Regions from separate parts of the Pseudomonas sp. 2024-210 genome, predicted to be linked through region 2. Evidence: predicted binding sites of a transcription regulator. Region 2 holds the regulator's gene; each other region holds the start of a gene.
What was found. The regulator FliA, encoded in region 2, starts transcription of late flagellar genes. The targets are predictions, from matches to a motif close to CTAAAGTTTNNNNNNNNNNNGCCGNTAA.
Positions count from the first base shown of each region.

Region 1 (6,530 bases), on a different contig from region 2:
TCATTTCACGCAGGGTGCCAGCCAGCGGCATGTGCACCCGGTGATAATCCTTGGGTGACAGGTAAATGGTGGCAAATTCGCCGCCCATGAACTGCGACGCAACTGCCGCATCGCCGCCCACCAGTTCCAGCACGCTGTAACTGTGGCCTTTAGCCTGAAATACACGACCGTGCTCAATCGCACCCAATTGGCTAACGGCACCATCGGCAGGGCTCAAGACAGCACCGGGGGTCTGGTCCAGCGGGCGCGCGCCGTCTTTCAGGGCGCGCGTGAAGAAGGCGTTGAAATGTTCGTACGCGGTGACGTCTTCAACCAGCGCTTGGGACATGTCCACGTTGTAGCGCTTGGCGAACCAGGTGGTGAACGCATTTTTAAACCAGCGCACGCGGCACTCGGCAATGCAGCCGGCCAGACGCGACAGCAGGTGATGGGGCAGCAGGTACTGACTCAAGAGAAACAAACGCTTTTTCATTACAGGTCCTTAGTGTTTGACAGGCAGCTCGACGGGGGTGTCGGGGTGGTTGCCCCATTCGCCCCAGGAGCCGGCGTAGCCTTTGACGCGCGGATAACCGAGCGCTTTGGCGACGAGATAGGTAAAGCCAGAACGGTGGTGAGTCTGGCAATGAGTAATCACTTCTTTGTCCGGCGTGATCCCCAGATCCTTGAGGATCTGTGCCATGTCGGTGCGAATGCGCAGGTCGCGGGTTTTATCCATGCCTGCTGTCCATTCAAAATTGATCGCGCCGGGGATGTGCCCACCCTTGGCGGCCAACACCTTTTCACCCGAATATTCGGCAGGATTGCGCGCATCCCAGATCGCCAGGTCGGCTGCACCCAGACGGCTTTGCAGGTACTCGCGGGTGGCGATGGGTTCTTCATGCAAGGTTACTGGCACAGGGCCGCCGCCCGGCGCAGGCACGTCGGTAGACAAGGGGCCGCCTGAGGCAATCCAGGCGGGAAGGCCGCCATCAAGGTAGTGATAAGCCTTGTGCCCGATCACATCGAGCAACCAGATAAACCGCCCGGCCCAGCCGCCGCCTTCGTCGTCATACACCACGTAGACCGCATTGGGTGTGTGGCCCAGCTCACCGAACAATGCCTCCAGTGACGAGCGTGTCGGCAGCAGGCCGGGTGCAGGAGGCTGACCCAGTTGCGTGCGCTTGGGGTCGACAAAGTGAGCGCCCGGAATATGCCCGGCGTCGTAGCGTGCTGCGCTGGTCAGGTCGACCACAATCAAATTGGGGGCATCAAGCCGTGCGAGCAGGTCGCCGGGTTCGATCACCAACGGCAAGCCAGAGAAGTCAGGCATGGGTTCTCCAGAGCGAAAAAAGAGAGGATTGTAGCGCAAGCGCTAACGCCCGCGGTTGGTAAAGCTGTGCAGGGCTTTTTCAATGCATTGCGCGGTTTTGCCAAACGCTTGCACACTGGTCTCGTTGAGCGCACCGCCGCCCTGGTCGGCCAGTATCAGCATGACCACGCGGCCATTATTACTCAGTGAACGCAGCAGCAGATGCTCACCGGGAAACAGGCAGAGCAGCTTGTCAGGCAGGGCTGCACCAATCACTGCGTTATTTTCGGGGGTCAGGCGCAGTTGTGCAGGTTGCGCCATCAAACGCTGCAGGCCGGTACTCTCACTGATAGTGAACGTCAGATCGAACACCTCTTTGGGCAGCCCCCAGACCTGAAAAACCCGCAGATAACTCGATGTCTTGTCAGCCATCAACACAATGAGCCTGCGCATACCGCAGGCGACCAAAGCTTCGCGGGCGCAGGTCGTCAGGTGCATCGCATTGGCGAACGTGCTCGGCTCGGCCAACAGCTGTGTACAGTGTTTACGCCATAGGGTCAGCGCTTCGGCCGAAGGCGGCGCGGCGGGTTGATTGCCTTGCAGCGTGCGTCGTGCATTCCAAGGCAAAAGCAGTGCCTGCGCCGGGTGCCAAAGTTCGGGTACAGAGTGGTATCGGCCGCTGCTGACGGCGTTTTGGTGAACAAGCTGCTGCACATCATCCAGCGGCATTTGCAAGTACAGACTGGTCAGCAGTTGCCAGCGCCGATTGTGCGGTATATCCCAGGCGGCTTGAGCCGACAGTGCCAACCCATTGGCCAGCAGCACGCTGTTGGCTGGCTGGTTGAGCCAGCTACGCAAGGCCGGATCGGCGTCCAGACGCTGTTGCTGGCGAAGCGGATGATGCCGGTCGCGAGCAATATGCAACACACTGACCAGCGTAAGCTGTTGCTCATTGACCACGGTGTATCCGTGCAGCACCCAATCAGGCAGCCGCCATAACTCGGCCAGTGCCCTGCAGATCTCAAACAGGCGTACGCCGAACAGCTTCTGCTCGACCTTGTCGGCGCACTCACCGCGGTGAAGCACTTGCAGCTCCCATTCTTCGAGCAGGTCAGGGTGGGTCAGCGCCATGGCCCACAAGGGCGAGAGGAACAGCAAACTGCCCCAGTAAATCTCTTGCCAGAGCCGCGCCAGGCGATTGCCGAACAGGCCGATGGCTTGTTGCGCTGCATGCTGGCTGATGAGCTGGATTTGCCGGTAAGGCAGCGGCATGTCCTCCGGGGCCAGGGCGGGCAAGCTCTCAAGCACTTCCTGGGTGCGTTTCAACCCCAGTCGGTTGATGGCCACTTCCAGGCTTTCAGCCGGTTCACTCAGGCTGCTTTGCAGATGCTGGTTGGCTTCGCGAATCAAACTCAACGCCAACGCAGGGCTGTCTTGCATGACCTCGGCAATATCGCGCAACGAGCGGCGACTGTCGTTGATCGCTGCGCTTACCTGCGCATGGCTGTATTGCGGGATGGGCAGCTGAGCGTTGTTTAGCCGCTGAACCCAAGCGTCCAGCGTGGTCGGTACTGATGTCGATGCAATATTTTTGTTAGCCATAAAAGGAGCGCGATCATCATAAAGGGAGGGCACACCCGAACCGGGCTGAATGTTTTTCGCTTTTACGCGTTACAGTCTGGCGCAGATTTGCCGATAGGGAGAAGAAGAGTTTTTGTGACGCTGCAATCACCCCGAACCCGACTGAATAAGTACTTTTATATTTATGGCTAAAATTATCGGCATTATCGTCGTGATCGCGAGTGTACTCGGCGGCTACGTGCTCTCCCACGGCAAGATCGCGGCATTGATTCAGCCTTTTGAGGTCATGATCATTGGTGGCGCAGCGCTGGGGGCGTTCTTGCAGGCCAATCCGGGCTACATGACCCTGCACGTACTGAAAAAATCGCTGGGCATGTTCGGTTCGCGGTTCTCCCACGCTTTCTACCTTGAAGTGCTGGGCCTGGTTTACGAGATTCTGAATAAAAGTCGTCGCGAAGGGATGATGGCTATTGAGGCCGACATCGAAGACGCGGCTGCCAGCCCGATATTCGCCAAATACCCGACCATTCTTAAAGATGAGCGCATGACTGCGTTCATTTGCGATTACTTGCGCATCATGTCCTCGGGCAACATGGCGCCCCACGAGCTGGAAGGCTTGTTTGACATGGAGCTGTTCAATCTAAAGGAAGAGTTAGAACACCCGTCTCACGCCGTTAACGGCATCGCCGACGGCATGCCGGGTTTCGGTATCGTGGCGGCCGTTCTGGGTATTGTGGTGACGATGGCATCGCTGGGTGAAGGCGATCAAACTGCCATTGGCCAGCACGTTGGTGCTGCATTGGTGGGCACATTCTTCGGTATTCTGGCCGCTTATGGTTTCTTCGGCCCTTTGGCCACGTCGCTGGCCCACGATGCCAAAGAAGAAATAAACGTGTACGAAGCCATCAAGGCCTCGCTGGTCGCTTCTGCCTCGGGCATGCCGCCGTCGCTGGCGGTCGAATTTGGCCGCAAAGTGCTGTATCCCAAGCACCGTCCAAGCTTTTCCGAGCTTGAGCAAGTGGTTCGCGGTCGCTGATTTATGGAAAACAATCAGCCGATCATCATCAAGCGCGTCAAGCGCTTTGCCGTTGGCCATCACGGCGGCGCCTGGAAAATTGCCTTTGCTGACTTTGCCACGGCGATGATGGCGTTCTTTCTGGTGCTATGGCTGATGTCTGCGGCCACCCCGGCGCAAAAACTGGCCATTAGCGGCTACTTCAAAGACCCGGTCGGTTTCACTGAAAGCGGTTCGCCGTACACCATTGATCTGGGCGGTACACCCGCCCTGGCGCCGGACAACACGCTGAACCCGGAAGAAAAGCTGCAACCCCAGCTCGACACGATCAACAGCCAGAAGATCGATCCTGATCAGGCCGAAAGTGTGGCTGAGCAAGTGGAGAAAGAGCGCCTCGAATTGCTGTTGCAAGAATTGCAAAACAAGGTCGAAGAAAACCCTCAGTTACGCAAATTCAAAGACCAGTTACTGTTTGAAATCACGCCGGATGGCTTGCGCATTCAAATCATGGACGCTGAAAATCGGCCGATGTTTGACGTTGGCAGCGCGCGGCTCAAGCAGTACGTCGAAGATATTCTGCTGGCCATGGCTGACACCATCAAAGCGGTACCGAACAAGGTCAGCATCAGCGGCCACACCGATGCCACGCAGTATTCGGGGAGTGGTGATTTTGGTAACTGGGAATTGTCGGCCAACCGTGCCAATGCGGCCCGCCGTGCGTTGGTCACAGGCAGTTACCCCGAAAGCCAGATTGCCAGGGTGGTGGGGTACGCCTCATCGGTGCCGTTCGACAAGAGCAACCCAACGAACCCGGTGAACCGCCGTATCGACATCGTGGTGCTGAACAAGCGTGCCCAGCAAGCGATTGAGGGGGGGCAAAGTGCGGAGCCGGTCAAGGCTGAGGCGCTGCCTAAGGCGCCAGTTGACCCGATCACCTTGCCGCCGGATCAACAGCCGCCGCCGATGCATGAAGAGCGCCAGAAGCTGAACCTGTTTGATGATCCGGCCTCGCCCTCACCCCAACCCTCTCCCTGAGGGAGAGGGAGCTAAGAGCTGCCCCACAAATCAGTCCCCTCTTCCAGAGGGAGAGGGAGCTAAAAGCTGCGCCACAAATCAGTCCCCTCTCCCTCTGGGAGAGGGCTAGGGTGAGGGGCTTTTGCCGTTAGTAACTCGACTCAGGCAAGCTGGCGATAATCGAGCGGTAGCTGTTCATGCGTTGTTGCTGCACGCGACCATCTTCCAGCGCCATCAGTAACGCGCACCCCGGTTCGCGGTCGTGCTTGCAGTCGCGGAAGCGGCAGCGACCAATCAAGTCGTTGAATTCAATAAAGCCCGCTTCAACATCGGCCCGGCTGACGTGGCCCAGACCAAATTCACGAATACCCGGGGAGTCGATCAGGTCGCCGCCGCCTGGGAAGTGGAACAGCCGAGCAGTGGTCGTGGTGTGCGTACCCTGACCCGAAATTTCGGACAGCGGTCCCACCCGCAGGTTGACCTCGGGCAGCAGGCTGTTGACCAACGACGATTTACCCACGCCTGACTGACCCACAAACACGCTGATATGGCCGTCAAGTTGCGCCTGCAACTGCTGCATGCCATCACCGTGATGCGCCGATACTTCCAGCACTGGGTAACCGAGCTGGCGATAAACGCCCAGCAAGGCGTTCAGTGCAGGGGCGTTTTGCTCGTCAATCAGGTCAGCCTTGTTGAGCAGCAGCAAAGGACGAATGCCGGCGTGCTCAGCCGCCACCAGATAGCGGTCAATCAGGTTGGCGTGCGGCTCGGGCATGGGCGCAAACACAATCACGATCATGTCGACGTTGGCGGCAACCGGTTTTAGCTGGCCGCGGCTGTCCGGACGGCACAGTTCGGTTTTACGCGGCAGTTGGGCGACGATAACGCCGATGCCCTGATTGCCAGCGCGCCACACCACCGTGTCGCCGGTTACCAGTGCGGGCAGGTTGGCGCGCAAGTGGCAACGGAACATCTGGCCTTTAAGTTCACCTTCCTGGGCTTCGACTTCGACCTGCACACCAAAATGCGCGATCACTAAGCCGAGCTGTTCAGCGCCTAAATCGCCGCCTTCCAGCGCTTCGACGGCACTGGATTCACGTTTAGCGGCGCGGGCAGCGCGCTCGCCCTGAATCTTTTCGATGCGCCAGTTTTGGCGACGGTTGAGCTGGCGTTTGGCCATGGGTGTTCCGTGTTGATAAAGCGATAATGAGGGTGAAACGCTGGCGAGTTTAGCACGTGGGCAACCTGCCTAAGCTAAACTGCTCGACTTAGCACTGGAGGCCATTATGCAAAACGCGCAGAACCTGATTTGGATCGACTTGGAAATGACCGGTCTTGATCCTGACAACGACGTCATTATTGAAATGGCCACCATCGTCACCGACAGCAACCTCAATACTTTGGCCGAAGGCCCGGTCATCGCCATCCATCACAGCGATGAAGTGCTGTCGCGCATGGACGAGTGGAACACCCGTACCCACGGCGGAAGCGGTTTGACCCAGCGTGTCAAGGACAGCACCACGACCATGGCTGAGGCCGAGGCGCAGACCATCGCTTTTCTTGAGCACTGGGTGCCCAAAGGCAAATCGCCGATCTGTGGCAACAGCATCTGCCAGGACCGGCGTTTTTTGT
Region 1 covers NZ_JBJGEJ010000002.1:353,152-359,681, forward strand. The annotation lists gene asd (archaetidylserine decarboxylase) at 1-472, opposite strand, end outside; gene rhdA (thiosulfate sulfurtransferase) at 482-1,309, opposite strand; gene ACI7MX_RS04200 (HDOD domain-containing protein) at 1,352-2,890, opposite strand; gene motA (flagellar motor stator protein MotA) at 3,054-3,905, shown strand; gene motB (flagellar motor protein MotB) at 3,909-4,919, shown strand; gene rsgA (small ribosomal subunit biogenesis GTPase RsgA) at 5,047-6,078, opposite strand; gene orn (oligoribonuclease) at 6,185-6,530, shown strand, end outside.
Region 1: the regulator FliA is predicted to act here: its motif matches at 2,960-2,987, upstream of motA (flagellar motor stator protein MotA).

Region 2 (6,530 bases):
CAGACGCTCGAACCCTTGGCGCGCAAGCGCGTGGTGTTGATTGACACCGCTGGCCTGCAAGCCAGTGATCCAGCCCTGCGCCTGCAACTGGAAAGCCTGGCGGGGCGCGGAATCAAGGCACGCAATTACCTGGTAATGGCCACCACCAGTCAGAAGCAAGTGTTGCAGGCCGCCTACCTCAGCTATAAACGCTGCGGTCTGGCCGGATGTATCCTGACCAAACTCGATGAAACCGCCTGTTTGGGCGAAGTACTGAGCCTGGCGATCAGCAACGATTTGCCGGTGGCGTATCTGACCGACGGCCCGCGTATCCCGGACGACCTGCATCTGCCGCGTCGTCATCAGTTGGTGAGTCGCGCCGTCAGTGTACAAATGCAGGAAGATCCCAGCGAGGAGGCCATGGCCGACATGTTTGCTGATATCTATACCAACCCCCGCGATCGGGTCGGTTGAGCGACACACGATGAGTTGCAATGTACCTACATCGATGGTTTGCAAGGTGTGGTGCCAATGGGCACGCGCAGCCAGCCGTTGTAGCCGCGTCTAAGTAAGACAAGGTAAGAAAGATCATGGGCAGCATGCATCCCGTACAGGTGATCGCAGTAACCGGCGGCAAGGGTGGCGTCGGTAAAACTAACGTGTCAGTGAATTTGTCCATCGCCTTGGCCGAAATGGGTCGACGTGTGATGTTGATGGACGCTGATCTGGGGTTGGCCAACGTTGATGTCCTGCTGGGACTGACCCCCAAATACACCCTGGCCGATGTGGTCGAGGGTCGTTGTGAGCTGCGCGATGTATTGCTCACAGGCCCCGGCGGCATTCGTATCGTACCGGCCGCATCTGGCACCCAGAGCATGGTCAACCTGAGCCCGGCGCAACATGCTGGACTGATTCAGGCGTTCAGCGAGCTCAGTGACAACCTCGATGTGCTGGTGATTGATACCGCCGCCGGGATCGGTGATTCGGTCGTGAGTTTTGTTCGCGCCGCCCAGGAGGTGTTGCTGGTGGTCTGCGATGAGCCTACGTCCATCACGGATGCCTACGCGCTCATCAAACTGCTGAACCGCGATTACGGCATGAACCGCTTCCGGGTATTGGCCAACATGGCGCAAAGCCCGCAGGAAGGCCGCAACCTGTTTGCCAAGCTGACCAAAGTCACGGACCGCTTTCTTGATGTTGCCCTGCAATACGTAGGCGCCATCCCCTACGACGAATGCGTACGCAAGGCCGTGCAAAAACAGCGCGCCGTGTATGAAGCATTCCCGCGTTCCAAATGCTCGCTGGCCTTCAAAGCCATCGCGCAGAAAGTCGACACGTGGCCTTTACCGGCCAATCCCCGAGGCCATCTCGAATTTTTTGTCGAGCGTCTTGTGCAGCAAGCAGGTGGAGGACGGCATTGATGACCGCGAGCGGCTATCGCATGTACAGCAAGGCGTCACGCGACAATCAGTACGAACTGATTGAGCGCTACGCACCGTTGGTCAAGCGTATTGCCTATCACCTGCTGGCGCGCTTGCCCGCCAGCGTGCAGGTGGATGATTTGATCCAGGCCGGGATGATCGGCCTGCTTGAAGTGTCGACCAAGTACGACGCGACCAAGGGTGCGAGTTTTGAGACCTACGCGGGCATTCGCATTCGTGGCGCCATGCTCGATGAAGTGCGCAAGGGCGACTGGGCACCCCGCTCGGTACACCGCAATACGCGCATGGTCAGTGACGCAATTCGCGTTATTGAAGCAAAAACCGGGTGTGACGCTAAAGATCACGAGGTTGCGGCCGAACTCCAGTTAAGCCTTGATGATTATTACGCCATTTTGAATGACACCCTGGGCAGTCGCTTATTCAGTTTCGATGATCTGTTGCAGGACGGTGAGCACGAAGGGCTGCATGAAGATGGCGCCAGCGCGCACCTTGAACCCTCTCGGGATCTGGAAGACGAGCGCTTTCAGGTGGCGTTGACCGACGCCATCAGTCTGTTGCCTGAGCGTGAGCGTCTAGTGCTGGCGCTGTATTACGACGAGGAGTTGAACCTCAAGGAAATCGGCGAAGTGCTGGGGGTCAGCGAATCGCGGGTCAGCCAGTTGCACAGTCAGTGTGCCGCGCGTTTGCGCGCCCGTCTGGGCCAGTGGCGCGCACATTGAAACACTGATTCATTCGTAGCAGCTGCCGCAGGCTGCGTTCGATTGCGCAGCGATCGTCAATCCTGAGCCCGTGGTGTGGCAGATACACCGCAGTCGCTGCATTGACGACGGCTTTGCCGCCGAACGTCGCCTGTGGCAACTGCTACGAAATTGACGGGCTTTTGATAATTACCGAATTGATTGAATGGCGCGCTCAGAGTGTGAGCGCGGCAAAGACCGCTTGGAGGCCGTATTGGACAAGAACATGAAGATCCTTATCGTTGATGACTTTTCAACGATGCGCCGGATCATTAAAAACCTGTTGCGTGACCTCGGGTTCACGAACACGGTCGAGGCGGACGACGGCAACACCGCGTTGCCGATCCTCAAGTTGGGCAGCATTGATTTTCTGGTGACTGACTGGAACATGCCCGGCATGAGCGGTATCGATTTGCTGCGCCAAGTGCGAGCCGACGAAAAGCTCAAGCATTTGCCCGTCCTGATGGTGACGGCCGAGGCCAAGCGCGAGCAAATCATCGAAGCGGCCCAAGCCGGGGTTAACGGTTATGTGGTCAAGCCGTTCACGGCTCAGGCGCTCAAAGACAAGATCGAAAAAATCTTTGAACGCATCGGTTGATCGGCGGGAAGGGGGGCGCAATGGAGCATAAAGAAGCGACTCAGGGCGAGTTTGAATCGACCCTGAAAAAACATGCGCACGAATTGGTCGAAAGCCTTGAAAAAGGGCAGTTCGGCGAGGCGGTGCAGTTGATTCATGAACTGAACCAGACCCGCGACCGCGGCCTGTATCAGGAAGTCGGCAAGCTGACCCGCGAGTTGCACAGCTCCATCGTCAACTTTCAAATAGATCCGGGCATGCCGCGTGCCGAAGAAGTGTCACAGATCACCGATGCAGCCGATCGCTTGGCGTATGTTGTGAAACTGACGGAAGCGGCGGCCAATCGGACGATGGACTTGGTCGAAAGCAGCACACCGCTGGTCAATGCGCTGGGCACGGATGCCAAAGCGTTAAGTGTCGACTGGGGACGCTTTATGCGTCGCGAAGTGGGGGCCGAGGAGTTCCGCGAGCTGGCGCGTCGCGTAGACAGTTTTTTGACGCGCAGCGACATTGAGAACACCCAGGTGTCCGCCAACCTCACGGATATTTTGATGGCCCAGGATTATCAGGACCTCACAGGTCAAGTGATCAAGCGGGTGACGCAATTGGTCACCGACGTTGAAAGCAATTTGCTCAAGCTGGTGTTGATGGCCAGCCAGGTTGATCGCTTTGCCGGTATCGAACACGACCGTGAGGCACTGCGTGCTGAAAATATTTCGCAAAAAAACCTGACGAAGGGTGAAGGTCCGCAGATCCATGCCGATAAACGTGAAGATGTCGTGTCCGGCCAGGATGATGTTGACGATTTATTATCCAGTTTAGGTTTCTAGGCTCTGAGTGAATGCCCCCGTGCGTTTCTGCACGGCGGCGTCCAAAGACCCTATTTCAAGGAGCACGTACATGAGCTTCGGCGCCGATGAAGAAATCCTTCAGGATTTCCTGGTTGAAGCCGGCGAGATTCTAGAGCTGTTGTCCGAACAACTGGTTGAGCTGGAAAGCCGACCGGATGATGCGGACTTGCTCAATGCAATTTTTCGCGGTTTTCACACTGTAAAAGGGGGCGCCGGCTTTCTACAGCTCAATGAGCTTGTGGAGTGCTGCCATATTGCCGAAAACGTGTTCGACATCCTGCGCAAGGGTGAGCGAAGCGTAGACGCCGAGCTGATGGACGTTGTCCTTGAAGCGCTGGATGCGGTCAATGGCATGTTTACCGAAGTTCGTGAACGCAGCCCGATCACGGCGGCCACGCCCGAACTGCTGGCGGCCTTGGCACGTTTGGCCGAACCAGCGACAAGCCAGCCGGCGGTTGCGCTTGAACCGGCCAGGCAGCCTGAGCCTGCCGGTGACATTACCGACAGCGAATTTGAACTACTGCTCGACTCGCTCAACGCGGTCAAGGCGGCCGCGGCCGAACCTCAACCGGCGAACCCGCCCGCACTGGCCAGCGATGAAATCAGCGATGCCGAGTTTGAATCGTTGCTCGATCAGTTGCATGGCAAAGGGCAGTTCTCGCCGGATACCGTAACCAGCGCTGCCTCAGAGCCCACAGTCGAAGCCACTGCGCCGGCCAGCAATGAAATCACCGACGATGAATTTGAAGCCTTGCTCGATCAATTGCATGGCAAAGGATCGTTCAATACCGATGCCCTGGACGTGGTGGTAACAGCGCCCGTACACAGCGTTGAAGAACCTGCGGCTAACCCCGATCACATCAGTGATCATGAATTCGAAGCCTTGCTGGATGAGCTGCACGGCAAGGGCCAGTTTTCTGCCCAAAGCCCTGCACTGGATGCACCGGTGGCTGCGGTCGCGGCCAAGTCGGTCGACGCGGCCCCGGCACGTTCAGCCCCGGCACGCGTGCCTGCTGCGCAGCCGGAAAAGGCGCATGCCAGCGAGGCCGAGACCACCGTACGAGTGGACACTGCACGCCTGGACGACATCATGAACATGGTCGGCGAGCTGGTGCTGGTGCGTAACCGTCTGGTGCGGCTTGGCCTTAACAGCAGCGACGAAGAAATGGCCAAGGCCGTCTCCAACCTCGATGTGGTCACGGCAGACCTGCAAACAGCGGTCATGAAGACGCGTATGCAGCCGATCAAAAAAGTCTTCGGACGCTTCCCGCGTCTGGTTCGCGACCTGGCCCGCCAGTTGAAAAAAGAAATCAGCCTTGAGTTGGTGGGCGAAGAAACCGATCTGGACAAAAACCTGGTCGAGGCGCTGGCCGATCCGTTGGTTCACTTGGTGCGCAACGCGGTTGATCATGGGTGCGAAACCCCCGAAGAGCGCGAAGCCGCCGGCAAAACCCGCTGCGGCCGGGTGATCCTGTCTGCCGAGCAAGAGGGCGACCATATCCTGCTGTCGATCTCTGATGACGGCAAAGGGATGGACGCCAACGTGCTGCGGGCGATTGCCGTCAAAAAGGGGTTGATGGACAAGGACGCCGCTGATCGCCTGAGCGAGTCCGATTGTTACAACCTGATTTTTGCGCCCGGTTTTTCGACCAAAACCGAAATCAGTGATGTGTCCGGGCGCGGCGTGGGCATGGACGTGGTGAAAACCAAGATCGCCCAGCTCAATGGCTCCCTGAGCATTGAATCGACCTTGGGTCGCGGCTCGAAAATCGTGATCAAGGTGCCGCTGACGCTGGCCATCATGCCGACATTGATGGTGATGCTGGGCAATCAGGCGTTCGCCTTCCCGCTGGTCAACGTGAACGAAATTTTCCACCTCGACCTGTCGCACACCAATGTGGTCGATGGTCAGGAAGTGGTAATTGTGCGGGATAAGGCGCTGCCGCTGTTCTACCTCAAGCGCTGGCTGGTGGCATCCGCAGTTCACGAAGAACAGCGCGAAGGGCATGTGGTGATTCTCTCGGTAGGCACCCAGCGCATCGGTTTTGTGGTCGATCAACTGGTTGGCCAGGAAGAGGTGGTCATCAAGCCCTTGGGCAAGATGCTTCAGGGCACGCCGGGCATGTCGGGCGCCACCATAACCGGTGACGGCCGTATTGCCTTGATCCTCGATGTGCCGAGCATGCTCAAGCACTACGCTTCGCGGCGTATTTGATTCTAGTGGTGTGGGCGGTGCGTTCGCGCCGCCTAACGGAGTGTTTATGGTAGTCAAAGTCCTGGTGGTGGATGATTCCGGTTTTTTCCGCCGCCGCGTCTCGGAAATTCTCTCGGCTGATCCCACAATTCAGGTGATCGGTACGGCCACCAATGGCAAGGAAGCCATTGATCAGGCGCTGGCCCTCAAACCTGACGTGATCACCATGGATTACGAGATGCCGTTGATGGATGGCATCACGGCCGTGCGCCACATCATGCAGCGCTGCCCGACCCCGGTGTTGATGTTCTCTTCACTGACCCACGAAGGCGCCCGGGTGACACTCGACGCGCTGGATGCCGGGGCGGTGGATTTCCTGCCGAAAAATTTTGAAGACATCTCGCGTAATCCCGAGAAGGTCAAACAGATGCTCTGCGAAAAGGTTCACAGCATTTCGCGCAGCAACCGTCGTCTCTCCAGCTACAGTGCAGCGCCCGCAGCATCACCTGGGCCTGCATCTGCATCAGTGTCCAGCAAGCCAGCATTGGGTGGCTTTGTGCCGCCGCCCGCGCCAACTGCCCCAGCTCGTACTACGCCCATTGCCAACCGCTCAACGACTGCCCCGGTCTCGGCAGCACCCAAGCGCAAAGCCTACAAGTTGGTGGCCATCGGCACGTCGACGGGTGGGCCAGTGGCGTTGCAACGGGTTCTGACCCAATTGCCGGCTAATTTTCCGGCGCCCATTGTGCT
Region 2 covers NZ_JBJGEJ010000004.1:35,864-42,393, forward strand. The annotation lists gene flhF (flagellar biosynthesis protein FlhF) at 1-453, shown strand, start outside; gene fleN (flagellar synthesis regulator FleN) at 570-1,400, shown strand; gene fliA (RNA polymerase sigma factor FliA) at 1,397-2,140, shown strand; gene ACI7MX_RS06955 (chemotaxis response regulator CheY) at 2,385-2,756, shown strand; gene ACI7MX_RS06960 (protein phosphatase CheZ) at 2,777-3,565, shown strand; gene ACI7MX_RS06965 (chemotaxis protein CheA) at 3,636-5,801, shown strand; gene ACI7MX_RS06970 (chemotaxis response regulator protein-glutamate methylesterase) at 5,848-6,530, shown strand, end outside.

Region 3 (6,530 bases), on a different contig from region 2:
CTGGCCGGGTCGACATAGGCTTCGCTGGTTTGCACGATCACCGAACGGCCCACCAGGGATGAGGCCTGCAACGCTTGCGAGGACTGGAAATTGCCCGAGATCGAATTAACCGTGTCATTGAGGGTGGTGATGCCTTCCAGGCTACTGAACTGGGCCAACTGCGCGACAAACGCGGTGTTGTCCTGCGGGTCCAGCGGGTTCTGGTTTTTCAGCTGGGTCACCAGCAATTGCAGAAACGCATCCTTGCCCAGCGAGGAGCTGCCTGACACCGCCTTGGAAGCCGCTGCCAGACTGTTGTCAGTCGTGGTGGTCTGGCCGGAGTTGGCGAGAACCTGATTGAGGCTCATGCCACTGGTGGAATCGGTCACACTCATTTGCCTTGCCCCTTATCACTGACCGAGGGTCAGCACCTTCTGCATCATGGTTTTGGCGGTGTTCATCATTTCCGCGTTGGTCTGGAACGAACGGCTGGCGGAAATCATGTCAGCCATTTCTTCGACCACGTTGACGTTGGGGTAGTAGACATAGCCCTTGGCGTCGGCAGAAGGATGGTTGGGCTCGTAACGGGCTTCGAGGTTGCTCTGGTCTTCGACCACACCCAACACCTGCACGCCTTGGCCGGCGGCATCCTGATTATTGAACAGCGAATCACCGGTGCCGTTTTGCGCCCCCTGAAACATTGTGGCAAATACCGGATGACGGGCGCGGTACGTCTGATCGAGGCTCGACGAGACGGTTTCGGCGTTGGCGATGTTACTGGCGACGGTATTCAGACGCGTGGTCTGGGCACTCATGCCGCTGCCGGCAATATTGAACACACTGGCTAAAGACATGAGTTACTCCCCGCGCAGGGCCGACATCAGCCCTTTGAATTTACTGTTGAGCAAGGTGAAGCTGGCCTGAAAGTTGACCGCATTCTCTGCATAGTTCGACTGCTCAAGCTGAGCGTCCACGGTGTTCTGGTCGATCGAGGGCTGCATCGGCGTGCGGTACTGTAGGGCTTCGTCACCCATGCTCAGGCCTTGGGCTTCGATATGGCGGCTGTTGGTCTTGTTCAGGGCAAAGGTGGCGTTCTGGTTCTTGTCGTTCTGTGCCGCGAGCACAGAAGCGAAATCCAGATCCCGCGCTTTGTAGTTCGGGGTATCAGCGTTGGCAATATTGTTGGCCAGCACTTCGGCACGTTGTGCACGAAAACCCAGGGCTTGTTCATGGATACCGAGCGCTTTATCGAAGCTGATGCTCATGTCGGGAAACCTTTGTCAGCTGACCTGAAACGGATTCAGGTGTGGATGACAGGTACACAGCAAACCTCGTGCCAGATCGAATAACCGCATGTTTCAGGGCTTTGCGCAGGGAGTGGGCGGCGCCAATGTCAGAAAAGCGGCAAAGGCTGACCGCTGACTGCCGCTTTTCTGCCGCCTGATTGCACGTGCGCGCCCCCCCGTAGCAGCTGCCGAAGGCTGCGTCCGATCGCGCAGCGATCGCAACAATGAGCACTGAGGTTTAGAACTCTTTGCGACGACTGCGTCGCCGAACGCCGCCTTCGGCAGCTGCTACGGGTTAACGCAGCCTATTTCGCCTGATAAATGATTCCGGGGCTGCATTGCACCATCCGGTAATGGTCGGGCAACCCGTTGAGGGCTTCTGAGGCGCCCAGAAACAGGTAACCACCCGGCTTCAATGTGCTGTGGAGTCGCAGCAAAATGTCTTTTTTCATCTCGGCCGAGAAGTAAATCAACACATTGCGACAGAACACGACGTCAAACTTGCCGAACGCTGCGTAGCTGTCCAGCAGGTTAAATGAACGAAATTCCACCCGGCTCTTGATCGGCGCCTTGATTACCCAACGCCCCGGCCCCTTGGGTTCGAAATAGCGCTGCAAGCGCTCCTGCGACAAGCCTCGGCCAATCGCCAAATTATCGTACTCACCGGTTTTGCACGTATTGAGCATCAGACTGGACAAGTCAGTGGCAAAGATCTGTGCGCCTGCCTTCAATTGCCCAAGGTTACTGCGTTCAAACTCGTCAATGCTCATCGACAGCGAATACGGTTCCTGCCCCGAGGAACACGCCGCCGACCAGATATGCAACCGCTGCCCCGGATTGGCCTTGATAAACTCGGGCAAGACCTTGTTCTTCAATACTTCAAACGGGTAGGTATCACGAAACCACAAGGTTTCATTGGTGGTCATGGCATCCACCACCTGTTCACGCAGCCCGCTGCGAGGCTGGCTTTGCATGCGCTGAATCAACTCACCCAGCGATTTGATGCTCTGCTGCTCCATCAGCTTGTTAAGGCGGCTCGAAACGAGGTATTGCTTGTTTTCACCCAGCACAATGCCACAGGCTTTTTCCAGGAAGCCCCGGAACTGTTCAAAATCCAAATTAGCCGTCGACAAATGATCCTGCCTCTTAAATCGTGTTGACCGCCAGGGACTGACCCTGGCTGTGGTCTGCTGCTTTAATCCGGTCAACTACCCGGGATGCCAGGTCATCGGGCCGAAACTTGGCCAAAAAGTCATCAGCACCGACTTTCTTGACCATCGCCTGATTAAATACCCCGGACAAAGAAGTATGCAGAATGATGTGCAACTTTTTCATGCGTGGATCGTTGCGGATTTCGGCTGTCAGGGTGTAACCGTCCATTTCCGGCATCTCGATATCCGAGATCATCATCAGAAATTCCTCGGCCGGGTCTTTACCCTCCTCCACCATCTGGCGCAGATAGTTGAGCGCCTGACGGCCGTCGTTCAGCGAAACCACCTCTACCCCGACCGTTTGCAGACAACGGGCCACCTGCTTGCGCGCCACCGATGAATCATCGACGGTCAGCACCCGCAAAGACAATGCCCTGGCCTGAGTCTCAACATCCACCACACCCTGGGAAATGGTCTCAGGGGTAGGCGACACTTCGGCCAGTACTTTTTCCACATCAATGATTTCGACCAACTGCTCATCCATGCGCGTCACCGCCGTCAAATAATGATCACGGCCTGCGCCCTGAGGTGGCGGATGTATGTCTTCCCAATTCATGTTGACAATGCGTTCGACCGAACGCACCAGAAAGCCCTGAGTCTTGGTGTTGTACTCCGTGATGATGACAAACGGGTTATCCCGTTCTTTAAGTGGACCCGCGCCGGTGGCCATTGCCAGATCAAGAATCGGAATAGTCGCGCCGCGAATGCTCGCCACGCCGCACACCACCGGATTGGATCGAGGCATCATCGTCAGCCTGGGGCATTGCAGCACCTCCCTGACCTTGAACACATTGATCCCATAAAGCTGCGGCCCGTCCAGACGAAACAGCAACAGCTCCAGACGGTTTTGCCCCACCAATTGAGTGCGCTGGTTAACCGCATCCATCACCCCAGCCATACTCAGCTCCTTTTAAAACTTTAAGTTACGACACACGCAGCCCGGTAAACGGCACGGGCTTTGCTATTTATCTTTCATGAACAGCAAAACGACAAATTCCTGCCGCGAGTCCAACCCCTTCAGCCTTCGCCGTCGATGCCTGAGTCTGTTGGCAGTCGCGTGCCTGCTTAGCGTAGGCAAATATTCCTACGCTGATGGCTTCACATCTCCTACTCAGCTTATCGGCGTCACTCAGGGCTTTCTTGAGTTCACTGTCGAAGACTACCTTGCCACTGGTCAGATAGAAGGCCGCTATGAGATTCAAGTGAACAATCTCGATCCACGCCTGCGTCTGGCGGAGTGCGACAGAGAATTGACAGCCACGCTTGAAAGCCCGGCCCAGCCCATGGGCCGAGTGATCGTGCGGGTTCGTTGCGAAGGGGCCTCACCCTGGACCATCTTTGTCCCGGCTCAAGTCAGACTTTTCCGCGATGTGGTGATCGTCACCCATCCACTGAAACGCGGCATGGTTGTGGACTACGCCGATGTCACCTTGCGCGAACGTGACGTCAGCCAAATCAATCAAGGCTATATGACCGCGACCGAATTGGCCGTGGGGCAAAAACTGCTGCGTCCTGTGGTGACTGACCAAGTGCTGACCCTGACGCATCTGGAGCAAAACGCCGCCGTGCGCAAAGGCGACCACGTGGTCATCAGTGCTCGCAGCGGCACCCTAAGCGTCAAGATGCCCGGCGAGGCGCTGTCAGACGGCGGCTTGAGCGAGCAGATACGCGTCAGAAACCTGAACTCCAAACGTGTGATCAAGGCGCGGATCACTGGGCCTGGTCAAGTCGAGGTGGCACTGTAAGCTTTTCTGGCATCAGTCTTGCGACTTTCCTACACTGTTACCTGACCCAGATCAGTACGTATTCAGTCACACCTATGATTAATCAAGCCTAAAGTTTTTCCGGGTATGGCCGAAAACATGGCAAGCGTCCAAATACCCAGAGGTTTTTCGTTATGGTTATCGACTTCAGTCGTCTCAACAGCGCCCCGCCAGTTACCGGCAGTACGCGCAGCAATACCGCCCAAGAAGCAGGCAGCGCCACGCAAGCGGCCCCTGCGCAAAGCCCTGAGCCCACCACCAGTGCCCCGAGCGGTGAATCGGTTAGCTTGAGCCCGCAGGCTCAGCAGTTACAAAAAATCAGCGACTCACTGCGCGATCAACCGGTGGTCAACAGCGATCGAGTCGCCGAGCTGAAACAAGCCATTGCCGATGGCAGTTATAAAGTCGACAGCAGTCGGGTCGCCAGCAAACTGCTAAACATCGAAGCCCAGCACTAGCCCTTGGGGCGGGTGCCAGGCTTTTGGACGCTTAACTCCCAGAGCCCGCCATGCACGACGAAAATTTGCTGCAACTGATCAATGACGACCTCGCACCCGCTGAGCAACTGCTCGGTTTGTTGCAGGAAGAGTCCATCGCCCTCAAAGGGCGCGATATGGTGCACTTGGAACACATTCTGGCGCGTAAACATTCGTTGATCATTTTGCTCGATCAACATGGCCGCAAACGCAGCCAGATTTTGGCCAGCCTGGGTCTGACGACCAACCGCAAAGGCCTCGAAAGCCTCGCCAGCCATTCAAGCGTGGGCGAGCAGTTGCTTAGCCAAAGCGATCTGTTGAGCCAGTTGCTTGCGCAGTGCCATGCCGCCAATCAGCTCAATGGCCAATCAATTCAGACCCAACAGGCGATTACGGTCAATCAACTGCGCATCCTGCATGGCGGCGAAGTGCCCTCCCTGTACACCGCACGCGGCACCACCTCGATGCTAAACAAGCCTCGCGCCTACAGCCAGGTGTGAACGCGAGTCGTCAAGCAGCCTAGCGAGATGCTCAGCATGATGGCAAAATGCCGCACTCTTGTGTTGCTGTACTTGCCTGGAGACAGATGAACCGTGTTCGATGCCCAAGATGCTCCGCAGCCGCCCAAGGTGCTGACCACCCCGCTGGAAATAGCCTCTAACCTGCGGTTGCTACAAGAGAGCCATGACCCGTTGATCATCACATTCCAGGATCGCACCCAGCGTTTCCAGAGCTATGTGGTGGATGTAAATCGTGAGAATAACAGCCTCGCGCTGGACGAAATGATCCCTCGAGAGGGTGAACGTTTTCTTGAAGCGGGCGTACCTTTTCGGGTCGAAGGCTTCCATGACGGCGTAAGAATTGCCTGGGAATGCACCACCTCACTGACCATTGATGACGTCAACGGTCATCGCTGCTATCGCGGCGCACTCCCGGGCGAAGTGGTCTATCACCAGCGCCGAAACGCATTCCGCGCGGCGTTAAGACTGGCCAACCTGATCAGTGTCGAAGTGGCGGGCGAGAAGCTCAAAACCCCGATCAAAGGTAAATTGCTGGACGTCTCCGCCACAGGCTGCAAGTTGCGCTTTGAGGGTGATATCAGTCAAAGCATGCAACTGGGTCAGGTGTATGAACGCTTTAACGCTGCCCTGCCCTTTGGCACCATGACGACGCCGGTGGAGATGCGTTACCTGCATTTTGAAGAGCGACTCAACATCACCTTTGCTGGCATGCGTTTTCACAACATCAGCGGTGCCGTGCAGCGCCAGGTTGAACGTTTTGTCTATCAACTGCAGCGTGAAGCGCGGCAGTTTGATAAAGACGACGATTATTGATTGCACGCTATCTGTTTGATCAAAGGCCACTTTAATGTGGCCTTTTTTATGCTCTGAATTCTCTTCAGCCTTGATTCATGTCAGAGACCGCTGACATCAACCAGTAAGGCATCTCACTCAAAACACGCTTTAAACCCCCCTCAGCTATAGACCCGTCTTACAGCCATTTTAATTATCGCCTTGCACACTTGCGCCACCGAAAAATCCTGATGGTTGAAGGACCTCAGGTGCTCTCCAGCGTAAGGAAACAGGTCAATGACTGACAGCATCCAGCCCGATGTACCCACCCTCCTGTTGCGACACAGAAACTGCCTGGCCGAGTACCGCCTGCAAACCTCAAAGTGGTACGGCGGCCTTATTGCCGCTGAGCAAAAATTCAGTGCCGGCGACAGTGCCATCACCCGCAATATAGAGAGCAAAGGCCCGGCGATTCACTATGCCCAATGCAAGAAAGACGGCACGCTGACCTTGATTCATGCCT
Region 3 covers NZ_JBJGEJ010000008.1:823-7,352, reverse strand. The annotation lists gene flgD (flagellar hook assembly protein FlgD) at 1-374, opposite strand, end outside; gene flgC (flagellar basal body rod protein FlgC) at 390-833, opposite strand; gene flgB (flagellar basal body rod protein FlgB) at 837-1,244, opposite strand; gene cheR (protein-glutamate O-methyltransferase CheR) at 1,571-2,398, opposite strand; gene ACI7MX_RS13090 (chemotaxis protein CheV) at 2,412-3,374, opposite strand; gene flgA (flagellar basal body P-ring formation chaperone FlgA) at 3,451-4,221, shown strand; gene flgM (flagellar biosynthesis anti-sigma factor FlgM) at 4,374-4,697, shown strand; gene ACI7MX_RS13075 (flagella synthesis protein FlgN) at 4,748-5,215, shown strand; gene ACI7MX_RS13070 (flagellar brake protein) at 5,309-6,049, shown strand; partial or broken gene ACI7MX_RS13065 (hypothetical protein) at 6,305-6,530, shown strand, end outside.
Region 3: the regulator FliA is predicted to act here: its motif matches at 4,310-4,337, upstream of flgM (flagellar biosynthesis anti-sigma factor FlgM).